3 regions of the Alteromonas sp. Mac1 genome follow, and region 3 is predicted to be linked to each of the others. Evidence: predicted binding sites of a transcription regulator. Region 3 holds the regulator's gene; each other region holds the start of a gene.
The links. Region 3 encodes LexA, which represses DNA repair genes until DNA is damaged. Its sites were predicted from a motif close to TACTGTATNNNNATACAGTA; they were not measured.

Region 1: a site for LexA is predicted at 4,909-4,928, ahead of dinB (DNA polymerase IV). Genes of this name have one in related genera too.
Region 2: a site for LexA is predicted at 1,577-1,596, ahead of AV939_RS15160 (putative DNA modification/repair radical SAM protein). Genes of this name have one in related genera too.

The regions. Positions count from the first base shown of each region.
Region 1 is NZ_CP013932.1:4,035,413-4,043,269, forward strand. Features, by position in the region: gene AV939_RS17090 (Lrp/AsnC family transcriptional regulator) at 110-643, shown strand; gene AV939_RS17095 (Crp/Fnr family transcriptional regulator) at 632-1,348, opposite strand; gene AV939_RS17100 (sterol desaturase family protein) at 1,427-2,416, shown strand; gene AV939_RS17105 (MBL fold metallo-hydrolase) at 2,467-3,318, opposite strand; gene AV939_RS17110 (DUF1653 domain-containing protein) at 3,408-3,671, opposite strand; gene dinB (DNA polymerase IV) at 3,786-4,859, opposite strand; gene nqrM ((Na+)-NQR maturation NqrM) at 5,116-5,349, opposite strand; gene AV939_RS17125 (FAD:protein FMN transferase) at 5,360-6,391, opposite strand; gene nqrF (NADH:ubiquinone reductase (Na(+)-transporting) subunit F) at 6,458-7,690, opposite strand; gene nqrE (NADH:ubiquinone reductase (Na(+)-transporting) subunit E) at 7,711-7,857, opposite strand, start outside.
Region 2 is NZ_CP013932.1:3,537,944-3,545,800, forward strand. Features, by position in the region: gene AV939_RS15155 (TIGR03915 family putative DNA repair protein) at 1-206, opposite strand, end outside; gene AV939_RS15160 (putative DNA modification/repair radical SAM protein) at 223-1,464, opposite strand; gene AV939_RS15165 (efflux RND transporter permease subunit) at 1,765-4,887, opposite strand; gene AV939_RS15170 (efflux RND transporter periplasmic adaptor subunit) at 4,887-6,128, opposite strand; gene AV939_RS15175 (LysR family transcriptional regulator) at 6,448-7,554, shown strand; gene AV939_RS20410 (hypothetical protein) at 7,714-7,857, opposite strand, start outside.
Region 3 is NZ_CP013932.1:4,605,681-4,613,537, forward strand. Features, by position in the region: gene AV939_RS19545 (hypothetical protein) at 1-86, opposite strand, end outside; gene AV939_RS19550 (SURF1 family protein) at 79-786, opposite strand; gene AV939_RS19555 (DUF2909 domain-containing protein) at 820-1,029, shown strand; gene AV939_RS19560 (cytochrome c oxidase subunit 3) at 1,057-1,935, opposite strand; gene AV939_RS19565 (cytochrome c oxidase assembly protein) at 1,961-2,548, opposite strand; gene ctaD (cytochrome c oxidase subunit I) at 2,630-4,243, opposite strand; gene coxB (cytochrome c oxidase subunit II) at 4,253-5,428, opposite strand; gene lexA (transcriptional repressor LexA) at 6,012-6,638, opposite strand; gene AV939_RS19585 (TonB-dependent receptor) at 6,796-7,857, opposite strand, start outside.

The DNA.
Region 1 (7,857 bases), 570 kb from region 3:
ATCTTTGCTGCGGGTAATCTGTGATTAGCGGCGCCAATAAAGGCTTTTGGTACGTAAGATACGTCGTATATGTAGCAAACCGTGCGTTTAAGACAAAAGAAGCCACCTTATGAAAAAGATTATTCATTTAGACAGCTACAATCAAAAGATATTGGCCATATTACATTTGCAAGCAGACCTCACCAACGTGGAGTTAGCGGGACGCGTTAACCTTTCACCTAGTGCCTGCTTCCAGCGGGTTAAGGCACTTAAAGAGGCCGGCTACTTTCGTACCTTTCATGCAGACGTGAATATTGAAGCTATGTGCGAACATGTTTTTGCGTATGTTGAATTTACCTTGCATGACAATAGCGCCCCTTTCAAACGGCGCTTCATTGCCGCTATTCAAGAAATACCTGAGTTCATGGATTGCATGCAGATAACGGGGAAAGTGGATTATGTGTCGTTCAGTTGTTTTGCGAATATCGCTAAACTCAATGACGCCTGTACATTGCTAAGTGACAGAGAGGAGCTTGGTATTAAGCGCATTGAAAATAGAATTATTTTATCCAGAGAAAAGTTTTTTTTAGGCTATCCCCTCGCGCAATTGAAATGGTTGGATAAAGCGGAGGTTTCAATGAGTGATCACGCCTCAGACAGGTAACAAAGATACATTGTCATTTAGCCACTTCGACATTGCTTGCATATCAACAATCTCCACTTTCCCATATTGCTTTCGAATTAGTGAAAGGGATACCAACTTATTTAGCGCTTTGTGGGCGGTTAACACAGTTACCCCTAAACGCTCAGCATAGTCGCTTTGCCTAAGCGCTACTGCAGTGCTAGTTTGACTTAAGCTAGCTTGAACGGATTTAGTTTCAACTGAGCTTGCTTGCGCAACGCTGGTTTGGTAAATCAATTTTGCCAATTGTACATGAGTCGGTAAGCGTAAAATGTCATCTAGCCGCTCTAAGGTAGCGTGAAGCTTTATGGCAAGATTGCGCGTTAAAAATACGCCAACTTCAGGGTGCGCAGCTTCGAGTTGCCGAAAGCGACTTTCATTAATTTGCAGCACGGTGCAGTCGGACATTGCTTGCGCATGATGGGTTCTGGCTAACGATGCATATAAAGTGAATTCACCAAAAGTGTCGCCCCGTTCTAGCACTGTGGTAAGTTGATAATTACCGTCCACGCCATAATTGCCCACCTTCACCTGCCCAGCCTCCACGATAGAAAGCCCAGGTTTTAAATCCCCTCGATTGTGGATCATAGCGCCCTTGTCGTACTCAGTTGGCGTACCAAATTGCGTGCACAGCTCAAGTAATGATTCAGGCATGATAATTTGATTGAGCGCTTTTATATAAGACACTTTTTCACCAAATCTATAGTTCTATATATTTACTATGTTAATGGGGTGTTAATTTTACTGCAATACGTGGAGAGAACTATGAACTATCAAATTGCGATTATCGGTATTTTTTTGATATTTGCGTTACTGGAAGCAAAGCAAGGTAAGCTTTTTAAGAAATGCGCAGAAGTGAGCGATGATGGAAAAGTCGAACTCATTGGCACCTTAGTGCTTTTTGTAATTACCCAGCCTTTCGTGCTTTTTAGTGCCGGTGCGTTAATGTTACTTGTTGTGCCCCAATACCAAGGAGCACTAGATCAAGAAGCATTAGGCGACTCATCTATTTTTCTGCATATTGCATTGCTGCTGATATTCGATGACATGATGCAATATTGGTGGCACCGCCTGTCTCACTCCACCCGTTTCCTGTACAACTTGCATCGTGCACACCACAACGGCAAGTACATGAGCGTGCGCATTATCTATCGTAATAACGTGTTCTATTACCTGTTGATGCCGTCGCTGTGGTTTTCAGGCGCGCTTATCTATTTAGGGTTAGGCTGGACTTATGCGTTCTATCTTGTGGTAAAGCTAAGTGTCATTACCGGTGCGCATGCCGAATGGAAATGGGACAGATTTTTATACCAAACGCCAATGCTTAACAAGCTAGCGTGGATTGTGGAAAGGACAATATCGACACCCTCTACCCATAGCGCACACCACGGTCTAAAGGCTGACGATGGCATTACCAACTATAAAGGTAATTACGGAAATCTATTGTTTTTCTGGGACGTGTTATTTGGAACTGCCAAAATCACGCGAAAATACCCAGCTCAATATGGTATTGAAGGAATGTTTTACGCTAACTGGGTAGAGCAACTCGTTTGGCCGCTATATAAAACACCACGCAAACCTAAAATGGTTGCTCACTCGCCCACCAACAAAGCTGCTAAAGCGGCGTCCAATACGATAAACGAAGCGGAAAAGAAAAGCGCAATCGAAACCGCGTCTAGTCCTAACAATAGTACACATACTGATGGGGTATTAAATCCGGAGTCTGTGGTGAATAAAACTGACGCAGCTATATAGTTACGAGTCGGAGTAGGAGCAATGTTGAGCCTGCTCCTAAACCGGCTTGATTAGGCCTCTTCGTAAAGGGTAGCAATCCACTTCTCTTCCGATATGAAGCTCCACGCCCACTTATCCCACTGACTGTCTAGTCCTGCTTCTGTAATCGCTTCAAGGCTTTTACCCTGTGCTTTCTGCGCTTTCACAAAAGCAAAGGTTTCTTCAATCATTGCAAGAAAGCTGGTGTACTCGGCTTTGTTACTAAGTGCACCATGGCCTGGAATCAGAACCGTATCGTCATCTATTTTCGCCATCACTTGCTTAACTGATTCAATGTAGCCTTTAACGCTACCGCCGGACTTTAAGTCGATGTACGGGAATAATCCGTTGAAGAACAAGTCGCCAGTGTGCATGACATCCGGCTGTTCAAACCATACGATGCTGTCGCCGTCGGTATGCCCTGATTCAAGATGCATAATGTGAATGGTTTCACCGTTAAAATGTAGCTTGATACCGTTTTCATAGGTAATAGCCGGTAGCGCATCAGGAGAGACTTTTTCATCGTTGGCCAATCGAACACGCACGTTGTCATGGGCTAAAATAGTCGCGCCTTTGTGACTGTGAAAAAACGCATTCGACCCTGTATGGTCGCCATGATAATGGGTGTTAATCACATACTTTGGCTTGTCGCTACCAAGCTCGCCTAGCGCGGCAGCTATTTTTTCTGCAAGCGGAGCAAACTGATCATCAATAATAAGAATGCCATCATCACCTGCAGAAACGCCGATATTGCCGCCCATCCCCGTTAACATATGCACGGAACCTTTAAGTGCTGTTGCTTCTATTTCAACCTTTTCAAAACGGTCTTGCGAAAAAGCAGCTGGAATGAAAGTTGTCGATACTAAACTTGCAGCTAGTAGCATACTTCGGGTACGTGATTGCGCCATTGGGGTTTCCTTAGGAAGTGCTTATTATTTATTAGGTCTACATACACTATGACCTAGCTTCCGGTTCAGATCATTTTTTCATCAGTTGGGATGTCACCAATATAAGCAAACCGCGGAACAGGCTTGCCTTCTACTACCACCTCTTCTAAAAACATACTTAATGGGCGAACCCACAAGGCTTTTTCACCATAACATGGGCGATACACCACTAAGGAAGACTCATCTTCTGAATGTGTCGCCACTTCGTAAACATCGTAATCACTGCCTTTATAGTGGCGGTAGCGACCTGGGGTTCTAAGTTCGGGAGTTTTAGTTTCTGTGGCACTCATGATGGCTCCTGCTTTTCATTATTTTTCATTTAAATACTGTTAATTAGGGCTAAGTTTATAAGACGTCTGATAAGGTTGACGCCGTTTCAATTACTCACCTTTTTACTCACTATTTTATTCACCCTCTAGGGGCAAAGGAAGTTGATGTATGGTTTGTGCCTCACCAAGGCCAATGTGCAGCCCAACTAATCGTATACCGCGGCCTTTGGCGCGCTCGTAAGCTTCTTGCAATAGGGTATCAAAGTAATGAGCATTTAACGAAGGGCATCGATGCTCAACGGTAGTAAGTTGGAAATCTTGAAATTTCAGTTTCACCCCTTGAGTGCGAATACGAACAGGCTTTCCTGTGCGCTTTTCATGGGCATCCATACGCTCCTGAAGCTTTTGTAGTAAGTGAGGCATAAAGTCTCGACAGTCTTTTAATGAGTGAATATCGTTGCTTAGGGTGCGTTCTACGCCTATAGACTTGCGTTCTCTTGAAACCGATAGTTCTCTGTCATCAATACCGTGAGCTCGTTCCCACAGTACCGCGCCAAACTTACCTAATTCCTTTTGAATACGCTCGAAAGGGTAAACACGCACGTCGCTGCACGTCGCTAACCCTAATCTCTGTAACTTTTGCATTGTCACTTTGCCTACCCCTGGAATCTTTTTAAGGGGCATAGCGCTAACAAAACTGTCTAATTTGTCCGGTGTAATAACACAAATCCCATTAGGCTTGTTTTCATCGCTGGCCACTTTTGCTACAAACTTACAGGGGGCAACGCCCGCCGACGCGGTTAGCCCCAATTCTGCTTCAATACGGCTTCTAATTTCTTCGGCAATTAGGGTGGCGCTCCCTCCGCAGTATTGGCTATTGGTGACATCAAGGTAAGCTTCATCTAACGAAAGTGGCTCGATTAAATCGGTATAGTCGGCGAAGATTTCGCGAATTCGTTGAGACTCTTTTACATAAGCATCCATGCGCCCTTTTACTAAGGTGAGATTCGGGCAAAGCTTAAACGCGTATGCGGTGGCCATGGCGGAACGCACCCCATATTTACGGGCAGGATAATTACAGGTAGAGATAACGCCACGGTGCTGTGAGCTTCCACCAATGGCAATAGGGATATTACGTAACGCAGGGTTGTCACGCATTTCAACCGCAGCATAAAAGCAGTCCATATCTACATGGATGATTTTTCGCATGCCGTATTGCCCCCTAAACTGCCAAACGAATTGAACCGCTCTATAAAAAAACTGTATAGAAAGACAGTATTCTAGAGCATATTAATTCGCCTTACCAGTGAACGAGATGAATAGTGAGCAACTACTTACTCCACAAGTAATAAATGAAGCATACAAAAAAGCGCGGTAAGCTTTTAACTTACCGCGCATCTATATTTATACATTGTAACTCTTTTGCGTATTGTTTTTGTCTAAGCAAAAGAGCGATAAGATCAGATTAAAGGATCTGATTCTGTTTCCATTCATTCAATTTCTTTTCTCTCGCTTCTTCTTTTTCCATGCGAGATTTCTTTCTGTCACAAGGCTCTGGGCAATCACATGCTTTAGCGATACCCAATGCGCCTAGTCCACCGCAGCTACCTGAAATGGTTTTGCGCTGCACTAAGTAGCCTACCGCCATGGCAAGTACCATAGTGAGGAAGAAACCGAATGCTAGAATAAACGTAGACATAGCCTACTCCTTAATTATTTACTTTTACCAGTTTATCAAATTCTGGCGTGGCATACTCTTCAAATCCATCGGCTGTGCGACGAATGAGAAATACAGCAAGTTGTTCCTGCTCTGCAAGGTCGATAGCACGTTGCCATCCCATTACGTTGAAGGCAGTGGCTAAGCCATCAGCAATCATTGAAGATGGGTTTACCACCGTAACCGACACCAAATCATGAGTTATCGGCGAGCCAGTATTTGGGTCAATCAAATGAGAGTAGCGTTTCCCATCTTCTTCGTAATAGTTACGATAATCACCCGATGTCGCTATGGCATTAGTGCCTATAGACACCACTTTTTGTACGGCGCGTTCTGTCGTTACCGGCTTTTCAATTGCAATTAGCCATTCACTGCCATCACCACGTTCGCCTTTAACCCGCATTTCACCGCCAATCTCTACAAGGTAATGCTGCAGGTCATGGGCATCTAAAATAGCTGCCACTTCATCCACGCCATAACCTTTCGCAATAGTTGATAAATCAACATACAACATGGGGTTTGCTTTCATAAGACCGGTTGGCGTAGTAGATAATTTCTCATAACCTACATAATCCCGTACGGCATCAATATCGGCTTGGGTTGGCACTTTCTCTGGGCGTTTGTTAGGTCCAAACCCCCACAAATTCACCAAGGGCCCGACCGTAACATCTAGCACACCATCACTCAAACGGGCCAAACGAAGGGCTTCATTCACCACGGTAAGCGTCTCTTGAGACACCGCAAAGTTATCTGAATATCGATATTGGTTAAAACGAGACAACTCAGACGTTGTGTCGTAGGTCGACATCATCTTATTGATGTTAACTAACTTAGCGTCAATTTCTTCCTGCAAACCTTCTACTGCAGTTTCACCTTCACCAAGAACGTACTTAATATTATAAGTCGTGCCCATAGTTTGGCCTTGCAAATGCTCAACCGAAAGTGGCTTTTCACTGCAACTGGCAATAAAAAGGATGCTCATAGCAATAACCGCTAATGCTATTCTGGCAAAGAATCGAATCACGTTTTGGGTCCTTTAACTAAACAAAAAGGGGGCTCACGCCCCCTTTACTCACTTGTAGATTTCGGATTAACCACCGAAGTCATCAAGCATAATGTTTTCGTCTTCAACACCTAGGTCTTTCAACATGTTGATAACGGCTGCGTTCATCATAGGTGGTCCACACATGTAGAACTCACAATCTTCAGGCGCAGGGTGGTCTTTCAGGTAGTTCTCAAGAAGAACTTGGTGAATGAACCCAGTGTAACCTTCCCAGTTGTCCTCAGGCTGAGGATCTGAAAGGGCAACATGCCACTTGAAGTTATCGTTTTCTGCAGCTAACTCATCGAAGTCTTCTGTATAGAACATTTCGCGAAGTGAACGAGCACCGTACCAGAAACTCATCTTACGATCGGTATTTAAGCGACGAAGTTGGTCGAAGATATGCGAACGCATTGGCGCCATACCCGCACCACCGCCAACAAATACCATTTCGTTTTCGGTTTCTTTTGCGAAGAATTCCCCAAATGGACCAGAGATCGTTGCTTTGTCACCTTCTTTAAGGCTCCAAATATACGATGACATTTTACCAGCAGGTAGGCTTAGGTTATTAGGTGGCGGCGTAGCAATACGCACGTTCAACATAATAATGCCTTCTTCTTCTGGGTAGTTAGCCATTGAGTAAGCACGAATGGTTTCTTCATCTACTTTAGATTCGATATCGAAGAAGCCAAAACGTTCCCAATCACCGCGATACTCATCAGGGATTTCAAACTCTTTGTACTTAACGTGGTGTGCAGGGGCTTCAATTTGAATGTAACCACCAGCACGGAAAGGTACGCTTTCACCGTTAGGAATTTGAAGCTTAAGTTCTTTGATGAAAGTAGCTTTGTTATCGTTAGAGATAACTTCACAATCCCACTTCTTAACACCAAATACCGACTCTTCAAGCTCGATTTCCATGTCTTGCTTAATCGCAACCTGACATGATAAACGGCAGCCTTCACGAGCTTCACCTTTAGTGATGTGATCAAGTTCAGTTGGAAGGATTTCACCACCACCTGAATGAACGTCTACACGACACTGACCACAAGAACCACCACCACCACATGCTGAAGATACGAAATATCCTGCATCTGCTAGTGCGCCAAGAAGCTTGCCGCCTGGCTCAGTTTTAATTGCTTTGTCTGGGTCACCGTTGATAGTGATGGTTACATCACCGCTTGGTACCAGCTTCGACTTGGCAAACATGATGATAAATACTAGCGCCAATACAATGGCAATAAACATGCCGACGCCTAGGAAAATTTCTACTTGATTCATTTATATGCTCCCGAGCTCGATTACAGCTGAATACCAGTGAATGACTGGAAGCCAAGTGCCATAAGACCCGCAATCATGAACACAGAGCCCAGACCACGAATACCATCAGGCATATCGGCATATTTAAGCTTTTCACGTACAGCGGCCAATAACACAATAGCTATTGC
Region 2 (7,857 bases), 1.1 Mb from region 3:
GTTAAGACTGACTTGGGAATGCTGTGTTTCGCTTTTGGCTTACTGGCTGCTATAACTTGTTCCCCACCGCCAAACAGGTCGTCTTGTATAGACTCTGAAGTTTGCCAAATAATATTTTCGGGGGGGATAGCTTGCGCCAAACATTCTCTTGCTGCTATGCGCCACTCATCGTACCCAGGCACTGAAATGATTGTAATGGTTTTCATCTTTATGCCATTTCAATTAGGCGCTAAATAGCTCGAACTGCTTCGGCTGTTTGAACTGTAACTCAAAATTATTGCTATCGAGTAAATGAATATTAGGCGAGTAGTCGCTCACGCTAATAAAAGGCTTCAGCTTTTGTAGAGGCAGGCGCATTTTAGTAAGATCCATCCAACTAAGCTTTGCATAACGGCGAATAGTCAGAATTTTTTGTACAGTGCGTGCACCAAGGCCTGGTACCCGTAACAACATCAGTTTGTCGGCTTTATTTAAATCGATTGGAAACACATGACGATTGCGCAATGCCCACGCAAGTTTAGGATCATGATCCATATCAAGCATGTCATCGTGCAATATTTCATCAAGCTTGAATCCATAAAAACGCAAAAGCCAATCAGCCTGATAAAGACGATGCTCGCGAATTAAAGGCGCTGGTTTTAGCGGTAAAACTTCTGATGCATCGGGTATTGGCGAGAATGCAGAGTAATAAACGCGACGTAGCTTTTGTTGGCTATAAAGTTTTACGCTCGTGCCCAAGATAACTTTATCATTAGAACCATCGGCCCCTATTATCATTTGAGTAGACTGCCCGCCAGGGGCAAAGCGAGGAGGACGTTTACCTGTATGGGTTTTATCTACCTTATGCTCAGCTATTTTCTCTTTCAGTGTATTCATCGCGTTATGAATAGCGCCGAGGTCTTTTTCGGGCGCGTACTTATTTAAAGAAGGTTGGGTTGGCATTTCTACATTAATGCTTAGTCTGTCGGCGTATAAGCCAGCTTCGGCCTGCAATTCAGGTGAGGCATTGGGAATTGTCTTAAGATGAATATACCCCTTGAACCCGTGATCCAGACGTAAAGATTTTGCAATACGCACCATACTTTCCATTGTAAGGTCTGGAGAACCCACAATGCCTGAACTAAGAAACAGACCTTCGATATAGTTACGCTTGTAAAAATTCAGTGTTAGGTCTACGGTTTCTTTCACAGTGAAACGGGCACGTTGAACACTACTCGATACTCTATTAATGCAATAGTGACAGTCGTAAATACAGTAGTTCGTCATTAGTATCTTTAACAAAGAGACACAGCGCCCATCAGGGGTAAAACTGTGACATATACCCGTACCACCGGTAAGAGAGCCTATGCCCGTTTTATCGGTTTTGCCAGCCTTTCGTTTACCTGCAGAACCGCTTGCACATGAAGCGTCATACTTGGCTGCATCTGAAAGAATTTCGAGTTTTTGTATCAGTTTGTCATGCATCGCAGATTTGTACTTTCTCTTAGCAAATACACAGCGTCAGTGGGTTCAGTAATAAATGATGAAAAAAGACGTGTGTATCGGCAATATCGTTTTCAGTATATAAAACGTTATATCATGTATAAATATACAGTACAAATGCATTTTGCTATCAACACTCTGCTACCAAAAAGCAGAGCGCAATAGGTTTGAGCCACTGCCCCCTTCTCCCTAAGGACTGGCATAAAAAAAGGCCACTTAAACAAGTGGCCTAAAGTGCCTCCAAAGTACGAGGAGGAGGCAACGCTTGGGTAAACGGGAGAGTTAACCGTTACGTTTCAACAAATAGTAAAATACAGGAGTAAGAATTAAGCCGAACACAGTTACCCCAATCATGCCTGAGAACACTGCTACGCCCATGGCTTGACGCATCTCTGCACCTGCGCCTGTAGAAAGTACCATAGGCAACACACCCATAATGAAGGCTATAGACGTCATTAGGATTGGGCGAAGACGCAACTTACTGGCCTCTTTAATGGCTGATAGTGCATCCATGCCGTTGTCTTGTAGCTCTTTGGCAAATTCCACAATAAGAATGGCGTTTTTAGTCGCCAGCCCCACCAGCACAATTAAGCCAATTTGGGTAAATATGTTGTTGTCACCACCATATATCACCACACCAATTAGTGCGCTTAGCAAGGTCATGGGGACAATCAATATAATGGCCAGCGGTAAGCGTAAACTTTCATACTGCGCTGCCAATACTAAGAACACCAAAAGCACCACCAGCGGGAAGATAAAGGCCGAGGCGTTGCCTGCCAATATTTGCTGATAAGTTAGCTCGGTCCATTCGTAGGTCATGCCTAACGGCAGGGTTTCATCAAGAATTTGCTCTATCGCTGCTTTAGCTTGATCTGAACTGTAACCCGGCGCCGGAGAGCCGTTAACTTCAGCGGTGACATAGCCGTTGTAATGCATCACTCGGTCTGGCCCTGCGCTGTGCTCAATATTAAGAAATGAACCTAGCGGGATCATATCGCCTTTATCGTTTCGCACTTTAAATTGGGTGATGTTTTCAACATCTTGACGATACTGAGCATCGGCCTGAACATTTACCTGATAGGTTTTGCCGAAAAGGTTAAAGTCGTTCACATACACCGAGCCCAAATACGCCTGCATGGTGTCAAACAAGGTACCTATGTTTACACCTTGGCTAACGGCTTTCTCGCGATCTACATCCACATTTAACTGAGGTACGTTAACCGTAAAACTGGTGAAGTTACCGGTTAGCGCAGGGTGTGCCCACGCTTTGCCAATCACTTCTTGGGTTACTTTTTCAAGTTCAGCAAAACCTAAGTTTCCTCTGTCTTGCACTTGTAGCCTGAAACCACCAATGGTGCCAAGGCCCATTACCGGTGGTGGCGGGAAGATAGCCACATAAGCACCTTTAATAGAGCCAAATTGCTGGTTCAATTGCATAGCAATTGCACCGGCTGAAAGCTCAGGGCTTTGACGCTCATTGAACGGTTTAAGCGGCGTAAACAACACACCCGAACTTGGGCTGTTGGTGAAGCCGTTTATGTTCAAACCTGGAAATGCCACTGCATCAGAAACACCAGGGTGTTCCATCGCAATACGCGACATTTCACGCACGACTTCCTCAGTTCTATCTAACGACGACGCATTAGGAAGCTGTGCAAATGCAATAAGATACTGCTTATCTTGAGGCGGTACATAACCAGTTGGCGTGTTAGCAAACTGGAAGTAGGTTAACCCTAGCAAACCAGCGTAAAGCACGACTACCACACCGCTTTTGCGAATAAGCCCACCTACAGCGCCAGTGTATTTTTTCGCACCGCGATCGAACATTTTATTAAATGGCGTAAATACAAAGCGCCCAAACACTTTATCCATACCTCGGCTTAGCCAATCTTTCGATTGCCCATGAGGCTTCAATAACAAGGCCGATAATGCAGGGCTTAAGGTTAACGAGTTAATTGCCGAGATGAAGGTAGAAATAGTAATGGTTAACGCAAACTGCTTATAGAACTGACCGGTTAAGCCGCTCATAAAGGCAGTAGGGATAAATACCGCAGCCAATACCAAGGTAGTGGCAATAATAGGCCCTGTTACCTCTTTCATTGCTTGCACGGTAGCATCGAATGGCGCTTTGCCGTCGGCAATATTCCGCTCAACGTTTTCCACCACCACGATGGCATCATCAACCACAATACCGATAGCCAGTACCAAGCCAAACAACGATAGCGCATTTAACGAGAAGCCCATCAATTGCATAAACGCAAAGGTACCTACCAATGAAATGGGAACCGCTACTAAAGGAATAATAGACGCGCGCCAGGTTTGTAAAAACAGTACTACTACTAATACAACCAATAGCACAGCTTCAAGTAACGTATTTACCACGGCTTCAATTGAGCCACGTACGAATACGGTAGGGTCGTAAACGATGTCGTATTCCAACCCTTCTGGAAACATCTTTTCAAGTTCTGCCATGCGAGCACGCACGTCGTCAGAGATTTGAATAGCGTTTGAGCCTGGGGCCTGAAATATAGGTAATGCAGCTGCTGGATTATTATTTAGTAATGAACGCAAGGTGTAATAATCGGCACCTAACTCAATTCGGGCTACGTCTTTTAACCGGGTAATTTGACCATTATCGCCCGTTTTGACGATGATATTTTCAAATTCACTTTCATCTTCAAGGCGACCGCGCACATTAATAAGTAGCTGAAACTCACTGGTGCCCGTTGGCTGTGCGCCTAGGCTACCTGCCGCTGCTTGTTGGTTTTGCTCGGAAATAGCCGCAACCACATCGCCTGGGTTCATTTGCAGTGAAGCTAACTTGTTTGGATCTAGCCAAACACGCATGCTGTATTCACCAGCGCCAAATAAACGAACTTGCCCTACCCCTTCAACTCGCGCGAGCTCATCTTTTACGAATTGGTCGGCATAGTTCGACAAATAAAGCATGTCGTAACGTTTATCAGGTGAGGTTAAATGCACCACCATGGTTAAATCTGGTGATGATTTTTCGGTAACAATACCTAAGCGCTGTACTTCCTGTGGCAATCGCGGTGTCGCACGGTTAACACGGTTTTGAACCAGCGTAGTAGCATCATCAGGATCGGTACCAATAGCGAACGTGATGGTAAGCGTCATACGGCCATCAGATGTGGCCTGTGAAGACATATAAATCATGTCTTCCACGCCATTAATCTCTTGCTCTAAGGGCGTAGCAACGGTTTCGGCAATAACTTTGGGGTTAGCGCCAGGATAGTTAGCCGTTACCACTACCGTAGGCGGCACCACTTCTGGGTATTCTGTTATAGGTAGCTGCCAAACAGCTATCGCACCACCAATGAAAATGAGCAGGCTTAGTACACCTGCAAAAATTGGGCGGCGAATGAAAAATTGCGAAAAATTCATTAATTAATTCCAGTGCCAGCTACGCTACTTGTAATAGCGTCTGCGTTAGCCAAATTTGTTACGTTATCTACACGAGACTGCCAGTTTTGCAGGCTTGCTAGTGCTTCTTTATCACCCATATCAACGTGGTTTGGCGCAACAACAGCACCTGGGCGTACGCGCTGCAGACCATCTACTACAATGGTATCGCCTGCCACTAAGCCACTTTGAATAATGCGCATGCTGCCTACTTTGTCACCCAAGGTAACGGCTCGGTATTCCACTTTATTTTCGCCGTTTACCACCAACACAAATTTGTTGTTAAGGTCGGTACCAATGGCTTTTTCTTTAATTAAAATGCCTTGTTCGTTGGTATCACCCGCAAGTTTTAGATGGGTAAATAATCCCGGCATTAAACGACCATTTTCATTGTTGAAAACCGCGCGAACACGAAGGGTTCCGGTATTGCCATTAACTTGGTTATCTACGAAGTCGATTTGTCCCCAATGGCCATAATCTTGCTCATTGGCAAGACGCATAGCCACGGCTTGGTCGTTAACCGCTGAGTCGGCTTTATCATCACTGCTCACGTAATTTAGGTACGTTTGCTCATCAATATCGAAGTAAGCGTAAAGCTGATGGGTAGATACAATGCTGGTGAGCTCAGACTGCCCTGCCGTTACATAGTTGCCTGCAGTTATATTTGCGCGAGAAACACGGCCAGAAATAGGCGCTTCCACACGGGCAAAACCGCGGTTCAAACGGGCAACTTCTAACGCCGCTTTTGTTTGGTTAATGCTAGCAAAAGCTTGATTCTTACCCGCTAAACGCTCATCTAGCACTTCTTGCGAAACCGCTTGGGTTTTTCGAAGCTTTACGACTCTGTCGTAGCTTTGCACTGATAAATCGTAACGGCTTTTTGCTTCTTCAAGTTGCGCGGTTAAACGCTCAACTTCTGCTTTAAAAGCGCGGTTATCAATAAGGAACAAGGTTTCGCCCTGCTCTACATATTCGCCTTCCTCAAACGCTACAAATTCAATGTAGCCTGAGACACGTGGGCGAAGGGATACGGTTTGCGGCGCTTCTAAACGGCCAGTAAAGCTGTCCCATTCGGTTAAACGCTGCGAGACCACTGGCGCAACATCTACAGGAATGCCCACATTCGCATGCATTTGCTGGCCAGGATCCGTATCGTCGCTACCACATGCGGCGACAAGTGCTGTTAGGCTTAGAATTGCCAAAAATCGAGTTAAAGTCGTCATTGCAAGAGTCTCTAAAAGTGTGAAGGCGTGCATTATGCACATGGCAATACAATAAAAATAATTATATTTTCGTATGCAACACATCATAAAATGATATATATTGAGAAGTATGAAATTTAGGCTATTTCGCTCAAGGTGTTACCTGTAATTTGGCAGCACAACATGAAGCAAATAAATGTGGTGATAATACTTAAACGCGCTGTTTAGCGATAAACTCACGTGATAAAAAGCGACGGATTCACACGTGTTTATGCAGTATTTCCTCTGCTCGGCCTAGTATACTGGTACAGAACTAATTTACGAATAACCGGAGAGACTGATGCGTCCACATGATTTAAATTTATTGATGATATTTGATGCCATCATGACAGAGGGCGCGATTACCCGAGCTGCTGATAGATTGTCGATGACCCAACCAGCTGTCTCGAACGCCCTTTCTCGCATGCGTACCGCGTGGAAAGACGAGTTATTCGTAAAGGATGGGCGTGGTATTCAACCTACGTCATTTGCCACCAACTTGTGGAGCCAAATTCAAGGCCCATTAGGACAACTTGAAGTTGCCGTCAGCCCGGCGGAATTTGACCCTGCCACGGCCAAGCGAACCTTTCGTATATCGGCCACCGATAGCATTGTTGCTATGGTGTGGGGGCCGCTTCGCAAGGTAATTGAAAATGAAGCTCCAGGCATTAATATTCACGCTATTCCCAGTTACGATTTAGGCACTGATAAGGTTTTAAAAGACGCAGAGGCTGAACTGACCTTTTCTAAATATCATCAACCCGATGCGGTAATACGCACCGAGCACGTTTTAGACCCTAGTTGGGTAGTGGTGATGCGCCCCGATCACCCACTAGCAAAAGCGCAGCTTACCTTGGAAGACTTTATTGCCGCAGATCACTTATTGGTGTCGGTAACAGGCGATGTTACCGGCCCTACCGATCAAGTATTAGCTAACATGGGGTTAAAACGCCGTATTGCTATGTCGGTCAATCAGTTCTACAACGCCACGCCGCTGCTAAAAGAAAGCAACTTAATATGTGTTGCACCATCACTGGTCGTTGAGAAGGAGATTTTCTCTGGTGAGCTCGCAGTATTTGAAACGCCGATTGAAATAAAAAGCTTGCCAATGTCGGTAATGTGGCACAAACGCCAAGACTTAGATGCAGGGTTACAATGGTTGCGTAAGCTTGTCGTGAAGTTTATTCGCGAACGTGTTGAGCGACATGAAATGCTACTTTCTCAATGTTGCCGTAAAGCCTACTGCGCTGATACCGTTAAGCGATTCTTGGCGCAGCGTAATATGGACAACAGCGACTTTTCACCAGCGCATATTAAGCACGACGAAACGTTGGATGCTGCTGAAACAGCAGATATTGTGGACTTAGATAAAGCCGTGAATGATGCGAAGGGAAAAGTAACCGCATAGTGTTTTGATAAGCCCTCTTCGTACCTTTTGGCGTTAAAACCCAGCGGTGCCTCTTGGCGATAAGCCCCAGCGATGTCTCTTAGCGAAAGGCCTAGGTGGTGCCATTTGGCAATAGGCCACTATTTCCCCTGTGATAGGCAGCTTTTCACCTACCTAGCATTACTTGTATTTACACCCTTTACTGGCAAGCCACGCTAATCCATCTTTTTCATCAACACAAAAGAAATAGTCGATATCTGCTGCCAAATACACCCGCTCAAACTGACTTTGCACCAGCGCTGGAATGTCAGCGTTGGTAACAAC
Region 3 (7,857 bases):
TCTAACGCAAGCTTAGCTAGAATCACTGGTAGCACGAACACGGCGACCATGATAATTAAGGTTTTCTTCGAGGCCGGATTACTCATATTGACGTCCTTTTTTCATAATTGCGAAACCGCCAATCAAGGCGGCTGCGATAGCAAGACCAAACCATTGAATGGCATAACCCAAATGCTTTTCAGGCGGCATGACAACACTGTTATAACGCCTAACAAAAAGGTCATTCTTTGAAGTAAGTACTACTACATAAGGTAATAAGTTAAGTGATAGCAATTCACTGGCGGTACTGATTGAAATTTGCTGAATACGTGCCGGAAAGCGTGATGCTGATGTAAGCGTTTCTTTTACTAACGGGTTATGACTGGGCTGACTCACCACCCCTTCAAATTGTTGTGAGTGGTGACTAATTTTGACAGCCGGTAGCGAGCGCGATAAATCTGGTGCAGGCAACCAACCATAGTTAACCAAAACCCACCCTGCGTTGGTCTGCACTGGCGCCAATACATCGTAACCTACCCGTTGTTCATGTATTTGGTTATCGAGCAATAACACCTTGTCGCCGTTTGGCGTACCTTCAAAAGAAACGATTCGATCTTCGGGCGCTTTCATTGAAAGGGCATCGATGAGCGACAAGCTTTCTTTCCCCTGTTTTTCGGTTATGCTAGCTATGCGTTGTTGCTTTTGTGCCATTCGGTCTAGTTGCCAGAACCCCAAGCTACACATCGCCATTACACATAAACTGGTAATGACGATAGCGATTAATTTGGATGCTCTCACCTGATTCATTTGGCCAACCTGCACACTACTATTGAGGTTTATATGTTGATAAAAATAATCTTGGTTGCGTTGGTACTTTTCATGATCGTTAACCTTTTTATGGCCATGCGAGTCATGATGAAAAACGATCCCAAAGACGGTCCAATGAGTAAATACATCGGTCGCAGGGTGCTCACTTCTGCCATCATTGTGATTTTAATTTTAGTGGCAATCGGCACCGGTTTAATTACGCCAAACCCTCGACCTTACTAGGGTTTGACGGCATTTTTTAATCGGCATTTATAAAACGTAAACAAAGATATAAAGCATCACCCACACCACATCAACAAAGTGCCAATACCAACTTCCGGCTTGAAAGGCAAAGTGGTTATGCGGAGTAAAATGCCCTTTTAGCACTCTAAAAAACATAACAATCAGAATGATGGTGCCAAGCGTCACGTGCATACCGTGAAAGCCCGTCAGCATGAAAAAGGTATTACCGTAAATGCCTGACTGTAGCGTTAGCCCTAGGTCGCGGTAGGCGTGAACGTACTCTTCAACTTGTAAAAATAAAAATCCAATTCCCAACAAGATAGTAACGCCTAACATGACGGTGAGTTGCTTGCGTTTGTTCTGCTCTAAACCAACATGAGCAAAGTGCAATGTGACCGATGATATAAGTAAAATAACTGTATTAATCGTGGGTAAACCAACAGCACTCATTTCTTGCGTAGTGATGCCCCCAGGGGTAGAGACTAGTGGCCACATGGCTTCAAACGTGGGCCATAACACCTCGTTAGTCATTGCGTTATTTGATGCACCGCCTAACCAAGGCACTGAAATGAATCGGGCGTAATAGAGTGCGCCAAAGAAGGCGGCAAAAAACATAACTTCAGAGAAGATAAACCAACTCATTCCCTGTCGGTATGAGCGCCCTAATTGGTCGCTATAAAGCCCAGACATAGACTCATCAATTTGGTTTTTAAACCAGCCAACCAACATCACCATTAATACGACAAACCCAGCGAGAAGTGTATAACCTCCATAGCCTGATTCACCTTTAGTGGCTTCAATTACAAAGTTGCCCGCGCCAACGGCAATTAAAAATAGCGCCACCGCACCTACAATTGGCCATGGGCTTTGGGCTGGTACATAGTATTTCTGATATTCTTGCTGCATTACTCTCTCCTTATCCCAATACCTGTTATTTACCACTTTCAGGTTGAGGGACCATGTAGGGATTCGGTTTTGTTTTCATATCACTCGCGCGCGCGGTCACATCAAACAAGGTGTATTGCACAGTAAAATAACTAATTTCTTCAGGAAGCTGTGGGTCGACATAAAACTGCATGGGCATATACGCCTCAGCCCCCGCACTTAAAGGTTGCTGATTAAAGCAAAAGCATTCCGTTTTATTTAAATATAGCGCTGCCATACCTGGTGAAACAGACGGAATAGCTTGCGCCATCATGTTGTTAGATGCAGGGTTTCTAACGTAAAACGACACCGTATTAAGCTCTCCTGGATGCACTTTCATACGGGTAGTTTGTGCGCGAAACTCCCAAGGCATACCGGTATTCGTGCGGGTGATAAACTCCACCGTCACCTCACGGCTTTCATCTATTTCAATAAACTCATATACCGCTGCAGTATTTTCGGTTTTGCCGTTTATCCCGGTTACATCGCAAAACACATCGTATAGTGGCACTAGGGCGAAACCAAAACCAAACATGCCAAACACAATAACGACGAGTCTTATCACCATTTTGTTGTTTGCATTTATTTGTGTCATGGTTATCTCCCGTGCCTACTTTTTGTGCTGATACATCACCACAATTTAGCGACTATTTTGCCTGTATTGCTTATCTCACTTTCACTTAACAACAGGCGGCGTTTCAAAGGTGTGATAGGGTGCAGGAGAAGGAATTTCCCACTCTAGTCCCTCAGCACCTTCCCACACTTGAGCAGATACTGGCTCACCTTGCTTCTTACAGGCCTTAATCAACAACGCTAAGAAGATAAGCTGCGACAACCCAAAGGCAAATCCACCTAGGCTTATCCATTTGTTAAAATCAGCAAATTGCAAGGCGTAGTCAGGAATACGACGTGGCATTCCTGCCAGACCCACAAAGTGCATAGGGAAGAACAGCACATTCACCGACACTAGTGAGCACCAGAAATGCCATTTTGCTAGCCCCGTGTGGTACATTTTTCCTGTCCACTTGGGTAACCAGTAATACACCGCAGCCATGATCGAGAAGATGGCACCGGTTACCAGCACGTAATGGAAGTGTGCGACCACGAAATAGGTGTCGTGGTATTGGAAATCGACGGGTACGATAGCCAGCATTAACCCTGACAGGCCCCCAATGGTAAACAATACGATAAACGCAATGGCAAACATCATGGGCATTTCAAAGGTAAGGGAGCCCCGCCACATAGTCGCCACCCAGTTGAAGACCTTCACGCCCGTTGGCACCGAAATAAGCATGGTGGCAAACATGAAGAACATTTCCATATACACCGGCATACCGGTAGTAAACATATGGTGAGCCCACACCACAAAAGACAGCAGCGCAATAGAGCCTGTGGCGTATACCATAGAGGCATAGCCAAACAGTTTCTTGCGGGAAAACGTAGGGACAATTTGAGAGATAATGCCAAAGGCTGGCAATATCATTATGTATACCTCGGGATGCCCAAAGAACCAGAATATATGCTGGAACATAACGGGGTCGCCGCCACCTGCTGCATCAAAAAAGCTGGTGCCAAAAAACTTATCCGTCAGCACCATGGTGACCGCCCCCGCCAACACCGGCATTACTGCAATAAGTAAGAAAGCAGTAATAAGCCAAGTCCAGACGAATAAAGGCATTTTCATCCATGTCATGCCAGGGGCACGCATGTTGAAAATGGTCACTATTACGTTAATCGCCCCCATGATGGATGAAATACCCATGATATGTACCGAGAACACAAACAAAGCCGTAGAGTCGCCACTGTAAGTGGTGGAAAGCGGTGCATAGAAGGTCCACCCAAATGCTGGGCCGCCGCCCTCTAAAAAGAGCGAACTAAGTAGGATCAGGAAGGCTCCGGGTAATATCCAGAAACTCCAGTTATTCATTCGCGGCAGGGCCATATCTGGTGCCCCTATCATCATTGGAATCAGCCAATTTGCTAGCCCTGTGAAGGCTGGCATTACTGCACCAAACACCATGATAAGACCATGTACAGTCGTCATTTGATTAAAGAAATTTGGCTCAACAATTTGTAATCCAGGCTGAAAAAGCTCAGCACGGATCACCATTGCCATGGCGCCGCCAATTAAAAACATGATAAAGGCGAACCATAAATACAAGGTGCCTATATCTTTATGGTTAGTGGTAAACAACCATCGAGTTATTCCTTTTGGAATATGGCTATGATGGTCATGATCTTCGTGATGCGCCGCGGTATCCGGCGCAATGACATCAGTTGCTTTACTCATTACGCACTCCTAGTTTCCATTTACGACAGCATTAACATCTTTGGCCTGCACCATATCGCCCGTATTATTGCCCCACGCATTTCGTTCGTAGGTCACCACAGCCGCAATGTCTTTTAGGCTTAACATTTTTCCGAACGCCTGCATCGCCGTGCCGGTTTTACCGTTCAACACAATATCGATATGTGCAGTTTGGTCTTCAAGTACCATTTCACTGCCCTTAAGCGCAGGAAATACACCGGGCAACCCTTCCCCATTAGGCATATGGCAAGCTGCACAGGTGGCGTTATAAACTCGCTTACCTTCCTTCATTAGTTCATCCATCGACATATTCATCGACAGTAAACGTTGCTCTTCTTCTTTCGCTTGGCGAGCGGCTTCTTCTTGCTCGTTCATCCACGCATCAAATTCGGCAGGTTCTTTTGCGATAACCACTACCGGCATAAAGCCATGATCTTTTCCGCAAAGCTCGGCGCACTGCCCGCGATAAATACCAGGCTCGTTCACCTTTGCCCAAGATTCATTAATAAACCCTGGATTAGCATCTTTTTTCACCGCAAAATCTGGAACCCACCAAGAGTGAATAACGTCATCTGAAGTAATAAGAAAGCGCACTTTTTGCCCTGTGGGGATCACCAGTGGACGGTCGACCTCAAGCAAATAATTCGTGCCTTTCTCGAATTTGTTTTCAATTTGTTCTCGCTGAGTCGCCATTAACGAATAGAACTCAACATCTCTGTCCATGTATCGGTAATGCCACTTCCACTGAGAACCTGTAACGACAACAGTAAGATCGGGCTCACTGGTATCTTCCATCGCAATAAGGGTTTTAGCGGCGGGAATAGCCATAAGAATAAGAATGATGAAAGGTACTACTGTCCACGCAATTTCAACTTTTACATTTTCATGGAAGTGAGCAGGCTTCGCTCCTCTGGATTTACGGTGTAAGTACATTGAGGTAAACATAACCCCAAAAACCACAACGGCAATGGCGATACAGATAAAGAACATCAACATATGAAGGTCGTACACTTGACCACTTATGTCGGTTGCGCCTCGACGTAAATTCATGGATGAGCCTTCACCTGTTGCTACATCCGCAAACAGCAGTGGTGAGGTAAGCAAAAGTGGCAGCCCGTAAAGCCACTTTGTCGCTTGTGTCGCCGCTTGTGTCGTTACTCGTTTCACTCAACACCTCCGTTATAACAGAAGCATTACCGCAATAAATGCGCTGCGCTTCTGGCAACTGATACCCGAAATCCAACTTTTAACTTAATTGCCCAGCTTTAGTTGTAAAGCAAAGTTGCAGCTATTGTTATTATTTTGTTAAATACAGTATAAGAATTGCTCAATAAAACGCACAAGTCTAGTCTTTTCTAAGAAAAAACAATTCCAGCGTTTAATTTTTAATCAAAAGTTGTAAGTAAGAGGAATGAATCACGCCACAGCGTATGGGCGTTATAAGGATAATTAATGTGGCCGTTTGAAACGCTCATTTTGAACGAAATCGACGAATATAAAGTGTAATAAGTTTCTTATAATCAAAAGGTAGTTACGTAATATTGAATGCTTTTCAAACAGAATAGATAACAGACATAGCGGTAGTTAGTACTATAAAAGATGACATAAATAGAAGATAAAATGTGGGAACCGGATCAACTGGCCTCTAAGGTATTTCTGAGGCTTAAACAAGATTATTGTGCAAGCAAGGTATGGTAAACATACAAAAAAGCGGCCTATAAGCCGCTTTCTTTACTAAATAGCTAAAAAGTTACATCCAATCGGCATTTCGAATAACACCAACGGCAATACCTTCAATAGAAAAAGGCTCTGAAGCTAAGTCGACCTTAATAGGAGAAAATTCATCATTTTCAGCATGAAGTAGCACTTCACGGCCACGCTTTTCAAGGCGTTTAACGGTAACGTCTTCATCGACACGTGCCACTACCACCTGCCCATTATGGACATCCGTAGTGCGGTGCACGGCTAACAAGTCACCATCAAGTATACCTATGTCTTTCATACTCATACCGCTTACACGAAGCAAGAAGTCGGCGTGAGGCTGAAATAGGGCAGGGTCGACCTTATAATGAGATTCTATATGCTCTTGCGCTAGAATAGGTTCGCCCGCAGCCACTCGGCCAATAAGAGGTAGCCCTTCTTCTTCAGGAGCTTCATCTTCAAGTGGGATATTCAATTTAATACCACGGGAAGTACCTGGAAGAATCTCGATGACACCTTTTCGGGCCAACGCTTTTAAATGTTCTTCAGCGGCATTCGCAGAGCGAAAACCTAAATGACGGGCAATTTCTGCACGGGTAGGCGGCATGCCAGTTTCGAGCATGGTTGTTTTTATCAGCTCGAGAACTTCTGTTTGTCTTGCTGTGAGTGGGCGCATAAAAGACCTGTCTGTCTATACAGTTCCTGTAAGTATATACACCTAAAAGGAAATGACAAGCACAAAGCTTTGCAAAGCATGTTTTTTATACTGACCTAACCACAACGCAAAAAGCGGCCATGAAGGCCGCTTTGTATATCACTACTATTTAGCGTGACTAAAACTTATATTGCAAACTCAAACGCGCATTAAGCGGCTCGCCGGTGGCAATATTGTTGTCGTTATGTGCTGACGGAAAATAATCTTCGTCGAATAGGTTTTCAACGTTTAGCTGAATTTTAACGTCTTCGCTATAGTCGTAATAAAGTGCAGCGTCTACGCGAACAAAGTCAGGTAGCTCAACCGTATTATTTAATGAAGCATACTGCTCAGATTGATAAATCACGCCTAATGCAACACGCCATTCATCATTTACTTCATACTGATTCCATAACGTCAGCATATGTTCTGGTAGCTGCGCTAAGTCGCGGTTCGCCAATGTGCCATCTACAATTCGACCCATTTCTTCGCCATCAAGGTTGCTGTAACCAGCATTGATTACCCAACGTTCTGAAAGTTTACCCACCACCTGCACTTCAAAACCTTTGGTTTCGGTACCGGTTAAAATAGACGCTTCCGGGTTGTTAGGATCTTGCGCTGTGCCGTTTTCACGTTCAACTTCAAATGCCGCTGCTGTCACGCTAAGCGAGTCAGATAAATTCCACTTCACGCCAATTTCTTTATTTTCAAACTCTTCAGCTTCTAGCGCTTGGCTTGTCAGCGACAGTGAAAGGAATTGATCACCTGAACGAGGTAAAAACGATTTGCTGTAACTTGCGTAAATCGATACTGATTCCGCTGGCTTGTAAATTAAGCCTGCACGCGGAGACACTTGTGAATCAGAACTTGATAGAAAACCGTTGTTGCCATCATCTGCACCGTCAGCCACTTCAATACTATCTACGACATCGATATCGAAGTTGTCGTAGCGAAGACCCGCTACCACGATCCAATTATCGTTAAGTTTAATTTCATCTTGAACAAACGCTGAGGTAAAGGTGACATCAGATGCACGATCTCTTACTGGGTCGGTCAGCGTCATTGAAGGAATTACTAGTGGGTCACTAAACACGAAGGATACTTGATCGTCTTGACTGTCTGCAAAAAACGCATCACGGCGAGCATTTTCTGTATCTTGGCTACCGTATTCCATTCCCGTCAACAAGGTATGGTTAATATC